2 regions of the Paraclostridium sp. genome follow, and region 1 is predicted to be linked to the other one. Evidence: a T-box and tRNA genes for the amino acid it is inferred to sense, from the RefSeq annotation. Region 1 holds a T-box; the other holds one or more tRNA genes.
What was found. The T-box of region 1 lies ahead of serS (serine--tRNA ligase). A T-box ahead of a tRNA ligase gene usually reads a tRNA of that ligase, here a tRNA-Ser.
Positions count from the first base shown of each region.

Region 2: it encodes a tRNA-Ser, which carries the amino acid that the T-box ahead of serS (serine--tRNA ligase) is inferred to sense. The anticodon was not compared.

Region 1 covers NZ_JBOFKN010000017.1:5,736-9,240, forward strand. Annotated here, with positions in the region: gene ACRCYC_RS00895 (nucleoside deaminase) at 1-294, opposite strand, end outside; gene serS (serine--tRNA ligase) at 519-1,802, opposite strand; T-box leader at 1,938-2,163, opposite strand; gene ACRCYC_RS00905 (mechanosensitive ion channel family protein) at 2,244-3,107, opposite strand; gene ACRCYC_RS00910 (hypothetical protein) at 3,213-3,434, opposite strand.
Region 2 covers NZ_JBOFKN010000137.1:22,689-33,196, forward strand. Annotated here, with positions in the region: gene cspC (bile acid germinant receptor pseudoprotease CspC) at 1-477, shown strand, start outside; gene ACRCYC_RS09945 (hypothetical protein) at 574-774, shown strand; gene ACRCYC_RS09950 (TIGR03905 family TSCPD domain-containing protein) at 854-1,102, shown strand; gene ACRCYC_RS09955 (ATP-binding protein) at 1,215-3,242, shown strand; gene ACRCYC_RS09960 (ligand-binding sensor domain-containing protein) at 3,368-6,574, shown strand; tRNA gene ACRCYC_RS09965 (tRNA-Ser) at 6,718-6,806, shown strand; gene ACRCYC_RS09970 (hypothetical protein) at 6,930-7,121, shown strand; gene ACRCYC_RS09975 (SNF2-related protein) at 7,164-9,305, shown strand; gene ACRCYC_RS09980 (hypothetical protein) at 9,389-9,628, shown strand; gene ACRCYC_RS09985 (hypothetical protein) at 9,767-10,054, shown strand; gene ACRCYC_RS09990 (LacI family DNA-binding transcriptional regulator) at 10,246-10,508, shown strand, end outside.

The sequences.
Region 1 (3,505 bases):
TATAAGTTTCTTTATTCTTGATTGAACTATAGCTCCACTACACATTATACACGGTTCCATAGTTACATACAAGTCACAATTTATAAGTCTCCATCCACCTAAGTGATCTGAAGCCTGTCTTATCGCTAAAATTTCAGCATGGGCAGTTGGATCATTCAATGTTTCAGTTAAATTATGTGCTCTAGATATTATTTCTCCATCTTTTACTATTACTGCACCTATAGGTGTTTCACCTTTTTCATAAGCTTTATATGCTTCTTTTATTGCTTCATTCATATAAAACGATTTATCCATGCTTCCTCCTAAAACTTATAACATATTTAATATTACCATAATTAAATTTATAATTCAACTCAAATTTTAATTCATATTCTCCTATAGTTTTACAATTTAATACTATTATTTCAACTTAATAAAATACCCCTTTTATTAATAATTTAATTATTAATAACCTTAATAAAAAAACAGTAGTAAGTTTAAATATTAAAACTCACTACTGTTCATTAACTTATTTAACCTTATAATTCATTTTTCTTTATAACATCAACACCCATATATGGTCTTAATGCTTCTGGAACTATTACAGATCCATCAGCTTGTTGATAGTTTTCTAATATAGCAGCTAAACATCTTCCTACTGCTAATCCAGATCCATTTAATGTATGCACATACTCAGCTTTAGCTTTTTTATCTCTCTTGAATCTTATCCCAGCTCTTCTAGCTTGGAAGTCTTCAAAGTTTGAACAAGAAGATATTTCAACATATCTGTTATAACTTGGCATCCATACTTCTAAATCATATTTAAATGCAGCTGTAAATCCTAAATCTCCTGTACATATTCTAACAACTCTATATGGTAATCCTAACATTTGTAACATAGTTTCTGCATCATGTGTTAATTTTTCTAACTCTTCATAAGAATCTTCTGGCTTAACAAATTTAACTAACTCCACTTTATTAAATTGATGTTGTCTTACTAAACCTCTAGTATCTCTACCTGCAGAACCTGCTTCAGATCTAAAACATGGAGTATATGCACAATATTTTATTGGCAATTGATCTACAGTTAATATCTCATCTCTATGTATATTTGTTACAGGTACTTCAGCTGTTGGTATTAAGAAATAATCAAGCCCTTCTAATTTAAACATATCTTCCTCAAACTTTGGAAGTTGTCCTGTTCCTATGAAACTAGCTCTATTTGCCATGAATGGAGGTAATACTTCTGTATATCCATGGTTTTCAGTATGAGTATTTAAGAAGAAGTTTATTAAAGATCTTTCAAGTCTAGCTCCTAATCCTCTATATAAAGTAAATCTTGATCCTGTTATTTTTCCAGCAGTTTCAAAATCTAATATTCCTAATCCTGTCCCTACATCCCAGTGCGCTTTATTTTCAAATTCAAATTTAGTAGGTTCTCCCCAAGTTCTTATTTCAACGTTGTCTTCATCAGTTGTTCCCTGTGGAACATCTGGATGAGGAACATTAGGTATTCTCATTAGCTTATATTCCATTTCAACTTCTACTTCTTTAACTTTTTCATCTAACCCTTTTATCTTGTCAGATAAATCTTTTAGTGTAGCTTTTGCTTCAGTCACATCTACACCATCTTTTATTAATTGAGGTATTTTTTTTGATTCTACATTTAACTCATTCTTCATTACTTCAACTTCTTGAAGTAATTCTCTTCTTTTATTATCTAACTCAACAACAGCATCAAGATCAAATTCCTTTTCGCCTCTTATTTCCATTGCTTTTTTTATCTCTTCTAAATTTTCTCTAATTCTTTTTATATCTAACATTTTTATTCCTCCTGTTTATAGTATTTTTTATATTTATATTTTTTCAAAATAACGTTAACCCTATTGATATATCAGCAATTTTATTTCAGTGATTTTTCCGTTTTTTTGTACAAAAAAAGACCTTCGTATCCCTGAAAAAGGGACGAAAGTCTTGTTATCCGCGTTGCCACCCTAGTTGTTTATATTTGAAAATTCAATATAAACCTCTTAAATCCTGTAACGTAGGTATACGACTAATCTTACTATTATTTCCGATTAGTAGCTCAGGAACGGATTCAAAAACCATTGTAATGAGTTTTCACCAACCACTCACTCTCTGAATACAAACTTGCTTTTTACTAATTTCCTTCATAGCTTTGTTCTTTGTTCTATTTGTTAATCATTATATTATATATATTCTCAACTTTCAATACTAATATTCAAATTTTTTCATTATTTTTTCTACTTACTTAAATCATCGTCTAAATTTTTACAATAAACAACTCTTGTAGGAAATGGAATTTCTATATTGTTTTCATCAAATTTTGTCTTTACTTTTTCCATTACATCAAAGTAAACATCCCAGTAATCATCAGTCTTAACCCAAGGTCTAGCCGCAATTTGCATAGCATTATCACCTAATGTATTAAGACCTATAATAGGAGTTGGATCTTGTAAAATTCTTTTATCTTCTTTGAAAATTTTATCTAAAACTTGTTTTACCATTCTTATATCACTATCATAAGAAACTCCAAATGAAAAATCTATTCTTCTATTTTCTTGATGAGTATAATTGATTATATTGTCACTAGTTAATTTGAAATTAGGAACTATTATAGCCTTATTATCTGGAGTTTTTAAAATTGTACTAAAAATTTGTATATCGGAAACTGTACCCTCAACTCCAGAACCGCCTATATAATCCCCTGTTTTAAACGGTTGAAAAAATAAAATTATCATTCCTGCCCCTAAGTTAGACAGAATTTCTTTAAATGCTAAACCTAAAGATAAACCTACTACACCAACTAATGAAACCATAACGGTCATAACAGACTGTACAGGGAAATTGATAATATCTAGAGACGTCATAATAACTATTATTAACCCTATTCCATAAATAGCATATGAAGCAAAATTAGCTACTCCTCGTTCTACATTATGTTTTAATATAAAATTTCTACTATGTTTTTTTAATAATCTACAGGCATATAGACCTAAAATCAACACTACAATTGCATATATTAATTTAGGTCCACTATTTTTTACTGCATGAAAAAATGTTTCTACAGTTTGTTGCGAAACCTGCGTTGAGACTCCTGTGACCATATAAGCATCCTCCTTAATTAAACAATTATTTAATTTTACCTACTTATTTTATAAATTTTTTTCAATTTAATCAATAAAAAAAAGCTATGCATCTATACATAGCTCTTAAATTCTATCACAAGAATTCAAGTAATTGCAATCTTTAATATTTTTTGCAAATTTATCAATATCATAAATGTTACTGCCATCTGAAAAATCTACTTTTATATTCATCATTTCATCATTTATAGGACCTTGTTCAATAGAATTAATAATTAAATTATTATCTTCTGCTAGTTTAATTATATCTATAATATTACCCCTACATATTTCAATACTAAACTTCATTTAATCTACCCCTTTTTATTTTGTTTAATAAAGGATATGTCCAAGAAGCTTTAAATATTACTATTTTTGAA
Region 2 (10,508 bases), on a different contig from region 1:
TATCTTCCTAATAAAGTTTTGATATCTAAAGATACTAGATTTTTAGATCCTAAATCTACAGGTACAATAACTCAATTAGCTTTATCTAGAAAAGTAATAACTGTTGGAGGCTACGATGGAAAGACTAATGGATTATGGATAGGATCTTCTAAAGGAAGTTTAAATGGAAATAGAATAGCTCCAGATATATTAGCACCTGCAGTTGATATTATATCTACCTATATAAACGGAGGGTATAATACGTCAACTGGAACTGGAGTTAGTTCTAGTATAGTATGTGGAGCGATTGCATTAATAATGGAATACTTAGAAAAAGAAAGTAGTTTGCCTAAGTTATCTTTATTTACGGATGTTTTAAGGACATATTTAATGTTAGGAGCAGCTAGAAATGATATATATACATATCCAAATATATCTCAAGGATATGGAGTATTGAATTTAAAAAATACTTTTAGGCAAATTGCTAGAAATTTATAAAAAAAATATTTAAAAAAATAAATAATGGGTAATAGTAATATATAGTTATAATAAGTGCATAATAATTGAAATAAGAAAATAAGCGAGGCAAAAAATATGAAAAAACAACATGAGAGCAATTCACCAATTGAAAGTAATTCATATGAGGAATTATTTATACCTAAAAAAAGAGGATACGAAGAATTATTTAAAGGTGGGTCTATAGAAGAATTATCAGATGATACTCCATATTCTTTTATTCATCCAAATAAATATGAAATAGATGAGCTTTTAGAAAAAAATAGAAAAGACAAGTAAAATAAGCCATGAACAAAACCTATCGCAAATTAATATAATGAATATTAATTATATTTATAATTTGTGAAGGAGAATTAATATGAAAATAAGTTATAAAACATCAGGTTGTTGTTGCAGCAGAATAAATTTAGAAATAGATGAAAATAATATAATAAAAGATGTTGAATTTATTGGCGGTTGTGCTGGAAATCAGTTAGGAATAAAATCATTAGTTATAGGAAAAAAAGCTGATGAAGTAGCACAAATATTAGAAGGTATAACTTGTGGAACAAAATCTACATCTTGCCCAGATCAATTATCAAGAGCTATAAAATCAAGAAAAAAATAATTTTACAAAAGACAGGTTAAGAATGCTTAACCTGTCTTTTATTGTCGAAAATATAGACTATTTTAAATAATGGTGATATAGTTTGTAGTAATAATTAATAGGGGAGAGAATTATGGTGGAATTAAAGCGGGCAAAGAAATTTGAAGTTAACAATAGACTAGCTACTAAGTTAACTATAGGAATATCAGTTTTCTTAGTTTTATTATACATATTTAGCTTAGTATTTATATTGAAATTTAAATTAAGTATGAGTATTAAGCCAGAGGATTTTATAAGAGTATTTAATATAATGCTTTCATTTTTAGCAATTGTGAGTTGCTTGCTTTGTTATAGCAGCACTAAAAAAGAAGAGTTATTTATAATTTCTTTGATGTATATGATATTTTTTATAGATATATTATTAGGTGTATTTGATAATTTAACATTAGAAAATACTATTATAAGCATGAAGGGTTATATTGCTATATCTACATCTCTAATGAGAATAGTGATTATTTTGATAGCAGCATTTCCATTAAAAAAAGTAAGATTATATATTATGGAACATAAATTTAAAGCTATAGGATTAGTTTTAATATTAGCTGTAATAGTTGGATATTTAGAGAGGGAAAGTATATTATTTCCTATGAATAAAGATACTTCATTTTTTAGGATGTATAATTTAGCATTAATACTTACTTATACACTAACTAGTATAATATTTTTTAGAAAAAGTATTAAGGAAAATGATTATACATATTCAGTTATAGGTGCTAGTATATTGATGCTTTGGATTAAAGCAATATATGCGATTGTGGGTTCTGACATGCCTGTAATGGATATTAAATTTATCTCAATATCAATAACTTATATGGCATTTATTGTACTTATAATAGGTTTGTTTTTAGAACTTATTATAATTGTTAAGAAAAATAGGGAATTAAAAGAAGAAGTAAAAGTATTTTATAATTTAGTTGAAGAAAATAAGCATAGTTGTATATATATTAGTAATTTAGATGGGCAAATAATATATGCAAATAAAAAAATGAAAAGTCAATTTTTTGAAAATGAAGAAATCACTGAAGAAATGTTGACTAAAAAAATTAAAGAAATATTAAAAACCGGAGATGAAGAAGTAATAAATGAAATAAAAGAACACATTTTAAAAGATGGTTGTTGGAATGGAAAAATAAACTTAAATTATGGAAATTTAATAATTGATTGTAGTATACAAACTATTATGGATTCTAAACTTTCAAATATAGATAGTCAAGGAAAGTACATAAATTTTGTAGTTACATTTACAGATATAACAGAAAAATATAGGATGGAAAGTCATATGATGGAGTATGAAAAAATGAAAAATCATGAAAAGGTTAAAAGTGAATTTTTCGCAAATATAAGTCATGAACTTAGAACTCCTTTAAATATATTTTATTCAACTGTTCAATTATTAGATATTAAGATAAATAATACAGAATTAGATTTTAGAGAGTCATACAATAGTTATAGATCAAGCTTAAGATTAAATTGTCAAAGAATGCTAAGACTTATAAACAATATAGTGGATATAACAAAGATAGATGTAGGATATACGAAACCCAATTTTAAAAATTGCGATATAGTTAGATTAGTAGAAGAAATAACTATGTCAGTTATAAGTTATGCTAAGCAAAAGGGTATAAATATTGTATTTGATACAGATGTAGAAGAGCTTATAATTAAATGTGACCCTGAAATGATTGAAAGGGTAATGTTAAATTTATTATCGAATGCTATTAAATTTACAAATCCAAATGGAAATGTTTTTGTAGATATACACATAAATAAAGAATGGGTTCAAATAATAGTTGAAGATAATGGAGTAGGTATTCCAATTAGTATGCAAGATTTAGTATTTGAGAGATTTGTACAAGCAGATAAATCTTTAAATAGAATGAATGAGGGTAGTGGAATAGGACTTAGTATAGTTAAATCTATAATAGAACTAAATGAAGGAGAAATATATTTAGAAAGCGATGGTAAAAATGGTACAGAATTTGAAATTTTACTACCAAATAAAAAATTATTAGGCGATATTATGGAAGATGAAATTAAAGAGTATAAAATAGATGTTCAAAAAATAGAATTAGAGCTTTCAGATATATATGAGTTGCATTAAATAAATCAAAAATTTTGAAAATATTGTTAAAATTTGGGAATTGCTATATAATATTAGTATAAATTTTATTTATTTCTTTGAAAGGAAAGTATATGGGGAAAATCAATTTATTTAATAGAGTTAGTATGTTTATTTTAATTAATATTGTTGTTTTTGCATACTATGGAATAGGTGTATATGCAGAAGCTAGAAGGATAACCTTTAATAACTTAAATATAGAACAAGGAATTAGTCAATCTACAATAGATGTAATCTTTCAAGACAGCAAAGGGTATATATGGTTAGGTACTAACGATGGATTAAATAAATATAATGGGTATGAATTTAAGGTATATGATTATCAAGATGGTGAAAATAGTATTAGCAATAGTCATATAACAGATATAGCTGAAGATAGACAAGGGAATATTTGGATAACGACAATTGACGGAGTTAATAAGTTAAATCCAGATACAGATGAGATTAAAAATTATACAAAAGAAGACAAATTGATAAACAGTAACAATACAACTGAGGTAATAAACACTAAAGATAATAAGATATTAGTATCAACAGATGAAGGGTTAAGTTTATATGACGAGAAAAGCGATAAATTTAACAAGGTATTAGGATTAAATGATGGATTAGAATGTCAATTTATATATTCTATAGATGAAGATAATGAAGGTAATATATGGGTTGGAACTAAACGTGGAATTTTTAAAGTATCTAAGGACTTCAAACTTTTAAAAACGTTTTCAGCTGGTGATGCAGAAAGTTCTTTAGGTGAAGGAGATATATACACTGTTTGCTATGATAATGATGGATATATTTGGGGTGGAAGTTCTAATTCTGGACTATATAAAATAAATATTGAAAATGATGAAGTGACTAACTATAAACCAGATTTATTAAATTCAAAATCTATACCAAACTCTAATATAGAAGCAATAACAAAAGATAGTAAAAATAACATGTGGATTGGAACTTCAGATGGACTTGCCAGGTATAATAAACAAAAGGATAATTTTGATGTATACCAACATAAAATATATGATAAAAATAGTTTAGTTAATAATAATATAAAAAGCTTGATGGAAGATAGTACAGGCCTTATTTGGGTAGGTACTTATTCTGGAATAAGTATATTCGATACAGAAAGTAAAATAAATCATTATAAAGCTGGATTGGATAAAGAGTACTTATTAAATGAAAATATAGTACATGGAATTTATGAGGATGAAGAGGGATACTTGTGGGTAGGTACAAACTCAAATGGAGTAAATATAATAGATAGAAAAAATAATATATCTAAATATTTAAATTCAAGTACAGACAAAGAATTTAAAAGTAATTCTGTAAATGATGTAATAGGAAAAGGAAATATTATCTATATAGCTACAGATGATGGACTTATAAAAGTTGATAAATCAAATAAGACATTGAAAAATTATAATATAGAAGATGGATTAATAGATGAAAAGGTAAAAGATATTTTTATAGATAGTAAGGGATATTTATGGATTGGAACGTCTGATGGACTTAGTATATTAGACATTAAAACAGACAAAATTGTAGATATAAATAAATATATAAACAATGGTAAATTTCAAAATAAATATGTAAAACATATATATGAAGATAGCGAAGGTAACTATTTCTTAGGATTTTTAAAGCAAGAAGGATTATGTATGATTAATCCAAAAGAAAAAACTATAAAAAATTATAAATATAATAAAGAAGATAAAAATAGTTTAAGCAATAATCATGTAAGATTTATAAATGGAGATAGTAAAGGAAATATATGGATTGGAACTAGCTATGGATTAAATAAATTTGACAAGAAAACAGAAACCTTTGAAAGATATACTACTAAAGATGGTATAGCTAATAATACTATATACGGAGTATTAGTAGATGATAAAGATAATGTATGGGTAAGTTCTAATAAGGGAATAGCCAAATTAGATATTAATAAAAATAAAATAGTAAATTTAAGTATAACAGATGGATTACAAGGTAATGAATTTAATGGAAATGCTGCATATAAAAATACCAAAGGGGAATTTTTCTTTGGTGGAGTAAATGGGCTAAATTCATTTTATCCAGAAAAAATAATAAAATCAGGAGAAAAACCGGAATTGTTATTTGATAAATTTACTATAGATAATAAAGAGTATTTAAGTATAGAAAATATGAAAATTAATGAAAGTACAGATACAATAACTATTAAATTTTTCACACCAAATTATTCAAGCTATAAAAATACTATATATGAGTATATACTAGAAGGAACAAGTGGAGATTATGTGAAAACTAAGGATAATTATGTTACATACAATGATTTACCTCCAGGTAAATATACGTTTAAGGTAAGGGCTATAGATACAAGTGGAAATATAAGTGATGAAAATAAAGTAAACTTTACTATAAAACCACCATATTGGCTAAGTGGATATGCATGTTTTATATATATATTAATAATAATAGCATTTATAATAAATCATAAATATAAAGTTAAAAAGTTAGATAAATTAGTACAAAAGAAAACATTAAGGTTAAGAGAAGAAATGGAAAGAAATACTGTATTATTAAATAAAAATATAAAGTTAGAAAAAAATAAAAACAGTTATTTTGTAAATTTATCTCATGAATTAAGAACACCATTAAATGTTATAAGTAGTACTAATCAATTAATAGTAGGATTAATGAAAAAAGATGGAAAAATAAAAGAAGAAAGCTTAAGTCACTATATAGATGTATCACAACGAAATTGTAAAAGATTATTAAATTTAATAAACAATATAGTTGATAGCACTAAGTTAGAAAATGATATGTATGTAATTTCATTAAAAGAGGTAGATATAGTTTATTTAGTAGAAGAAACTGCATTAACATTAATAGACTATGTAAGTACAAAAGGAATAGAGTTAATAATAGATCCTGAGATAGAAGAAAAAAATATAATGTGTGATGGATATGAAATTGAAAGATGTATAGTTAACTTAGTTGGAAATGCAGCTAAATTTACCCCTGATGGAGGAACAATAACTATCACTATTAAAGATTTAAATGATAAAGTTATGATTAGTGTGTTAGATACGGGTGTTGGAATAGATGAAAAACATCATAAAATAATATTTGATAGATTTAGCCAAGTTGTAGATTTGAATAATGAAGTTAAAGGTGGTAGTGGATTGGGCCTTACTATAACAAATCATATAATTAAGCTACATAAAGGTGAAATATATGTAGAAAGTAAAGTGGGAGAAGGTAGTAATTTTGTTATAATACTTCCAGTTAATCCTAATATAGAAAGTAAATGCATAGAAGCTAATGTAGAACGAATTTAATAAATTATAAATAAAAGCAATAATAATAATGGCTAAGATATATATAAGTTTTAACTTATGTATTTATTCTTAGCCATTTATTAAAAAATATTTACAAAATACACTAATATATGGTATATTATTTATATAAGATTGTGAAATACGGAGAGGTGTCCGAGTGGTTTAAGGAGCTGGTCTTGAAAACCAGTGATTCCGAAAGGGACCGTGGGTTCGAATCCCACCCTCTCCGCCAGTTTAAGAAGTACCTATGATTTAGGTGCTTTTTTTATATCAAATTTTATATCAGCTACATAATATTAACAATAAAATGTAAACTAATAATAAAATATATTGGTAATATGAAAGGAAGATATATATGAATAATAAAAACAAAAGCCAAAAAGATGATGAGGCTGTAGAAGAAGCTATATATGATAATATAGCTTTTAGTAATTTAGATAATGTAAGTGGAGAGATGGATAGTTCATTTGAAAACTTATATCTAAGTTTGAACTTAGAGGAATTAAAGGATAATATAAAAAAAGATAAAAAAACAAATAAAAAATAAGGCCTGTAATATACAGGTCTTTATATTTTTAAAATAAAGCAGGTGAAAAAATTGAAAATAAGTGAAGTTAAAAATATTATTGAAACAAATACTGACAAAAACAGATATAATACAGGTGTTGTAATGTATAAAAATAATTTAGTTAGCAATGCTTATGTAAAAAAGGATACTAACAATGTGAATTTTTATGCAACTGTATCTAATGAACATTATAATGAATTAAACACAACTTTAATTATTATAAATGATAAAACACACAGACTTGTAAGCACTAGTTGTGATTGTAATGATTGGTTAAGTAAAAGTGGTGAAAATCACACATTTATATGTAAGCATATGGTAGCTACAATCTTTAAATGTATAGATGAGTTAAGCAAGAAAAAATCTCAAAAGAGTACTTCTATAAAGCCTTTAAACAATAATGAAATATCTTATGCAAAGTTAAAAGTAGTAGCTAATATAGATGTTAATGAAAACAACCAAATGAATTTTAATTTTAAAATAGGAAATTTAAATAAATCTAGATATAAAGAAATATATAATACATATAAGGAAAATAAACGTTTATATAAATTAAAAGATTCAATATATTTAGATTTACATGATAAGGAAATAAGAGCCTTACTTGAACTAATAGATATTATTGGAGTATCAGATGAAGTAGATAATATTAAACTTGAAAACAATAAAGCTCTATATATAGATAACTATATAAAAGAAAATAAGATAAATTTTGTAACTGGAAAGCAACATATACAAAATATAACAGACAGATTTGTTAATGAAGAAAATTATGAAAGTATAATACCTAAAGATTTAGAAAATATTTTAAGAGATTATCAAAAAGATGGTGTTAATTGGTTTAATAATATAAGTTATTATAAATTTGGTGGAATATTGGCTGATGAGATGGGACTTGGAAAAACTATACAAACTATAGCCTTTACTATGAATAATAAAGGGGCTAAAAATATGATAATAACACCAACATCACTTATACACAACTGGAAAAGTGAATTTGATAAATTTGCACCTAATATAAATGTTGGAATAGTTCATGGAGATAAAAAAAATAGAGAAAAGATAATAGAAAATACAAGTGAATATGATGTTTTATTAACAACATATTCAACAATAAGAAATGATTTAGATAAATATAAGGATAAAATATTTGATTGCTTAATTATAGATGAAGCTCAAAATATTAAAAATCCTGATGCAATAAGCACAAAGTCAGTTAAAAGTATTAATTCTAATGTAAGATTTGCACTTACAGGAACTCCTATAGAAAATAATTTAATTGAGTTATGGTCCATATTTGATTTTATTATGCCTGGATATCTTTATGATAGAGTATATTTTCAAAATAAATTTTTAAATAAGGACAGTAATAAAGAATTAAAATCCTTAATAAAACCATTTATATTAAGAAGAACTAAAAAACAAGTTATAAAAGAGTTACCTGATAAAATAGAGAAAAAATTCATTGTAGAATTAAATAAAGAACAAAAAAAATTATATGATATTTACAATAAAAGTATTTTAGAAAAATTAGAAAACAATAGTGTTGAAAATGATAAGATAACTATTTTTTCATACTTAACAAAGTTAAGACAATTATGTTTACATCCAGGGACTATATTAAAAGATTATAAAGGTAAGAGTTCTAAAGTTGATGTGTGTATGGATATTTTAAAAGAAGCAATTGAAAGTAAAAGAAAAATATTATTATTCTCTCAATTTACTAGTGTTTTAAAACTTATACAAAATGAAATAGAAAAAGAAAATATAAAATTTGTGTACTTAGATGGAAAAACTAAAGCAGAAAATAGAGTTGAATTAGTAAATGAGTTTAATGAAAATAATGAAATAAGTGTATTTTTAATATCATTAAAAGCAGGTGGAACAGGATTGAATTTAACTAGTGCAGATATGGTAATTCATTTTGATCCATGGTGGAATATAGCTGTTGAAAATCAAGCAAGTGATAGAGCTCATAGATTAGGTCAAAAAAATGTAGTTGAAGTTATAAAGTTAATTTCAAAAGATACAATAGAGGAAAAGATTATTGATTTACAAGAAAATAAAAGAGAGCTTATAGAAAATATAATTGATGATAAACTATCAAACTCAAAAACACTAAATAAATTGAGTAAAGAAGAATTAATAGAATTGTTTAAGTAAAAACTAAGCACCTGTAACAAAACCACAAAATAGCACATATTATTATATAAGTAGACATGTCTACTTATATAATAATATTGGAGATGAATATTATAATGGGAAGTAAAAAATTAGAAAAAGGTATTAAAAAAGTTACAAAGCCTGTAACAGATGTAGGGAAAGAAGTTTTAAATGGAGCTGGTAATATAGGGAAAGAAACTATAAATACTGGTGTAAATGTAGGTAAAGATGTTTTAAATGGTGTAGGAAATATTGCAAAAGAAACTATAAATACTGGCGTAAATGTAGGTAAAAAAGTTAAAAAAAATATTAAGGGGAAGTAAATATTTAAAAGGGAGCATTTATGCTCCCTGTTTTTAGTTATTTGTGTAAATGTTGGAATACTCCATAAAAAGCTTAAATTTCGAATAAAATACGTTATAATATTCAAGAAACATATATTTTGATAGGAGAGTACAACAATGGGGAATAAAATAGAAATATTACAGGAATCATACAAATTACTTTTAAAGGCAGAGGATGAACTGAAAAATAACTTTGACTATGAATCTAATATTAAAAACAGCTTTTTAGATAAAGAAAATGAAGTCATAGTTATAGAAGATAAATTAGGAAGTTACATACAATATGATGTTTGTGATTGTTATACAGCATTGATAAAAATAAGAAAACTTTACAATAATTTTGAAATACATAGAATATCTAATAAGTTAAAAAAAATAAGTATAGAAGTTGATATGATACAGTAATAAATTAAAATAAAAAGCAATTTTGATTTTCCTAATTAAACTAGGTAAAAATCAAAGTTGCTTTTTATATTTTAAAATAAATTAAGCAATATAATTTATCCTAAAAAGGAATATGGACAATAGTCTGTTATAATATATAATAAAAGTAAATATAAAATATATAATTTAAAAAATAAAAAGGAACGTTTAAAATGATGAAAGTTACTATAAAAGATGTAGCAAAAGAAGCAGGGGTAGCAACGTCTACAGTATCAAGGGTATTATCTAATAATTCAAAGATAAGTGATGAAACTAAAGATAGAGTTAATGAGGCAATAAAAAAATTGAATTATAAACCAAATGCTATAGCTAGAAGTCTAGCAAATAATAAAACAAGAATACTTGGAGTTATATTGCCTAATGAAGCACAGGATCTTCTTACTAATTCATTTTTTATAAATGCAATGAAAGGTAT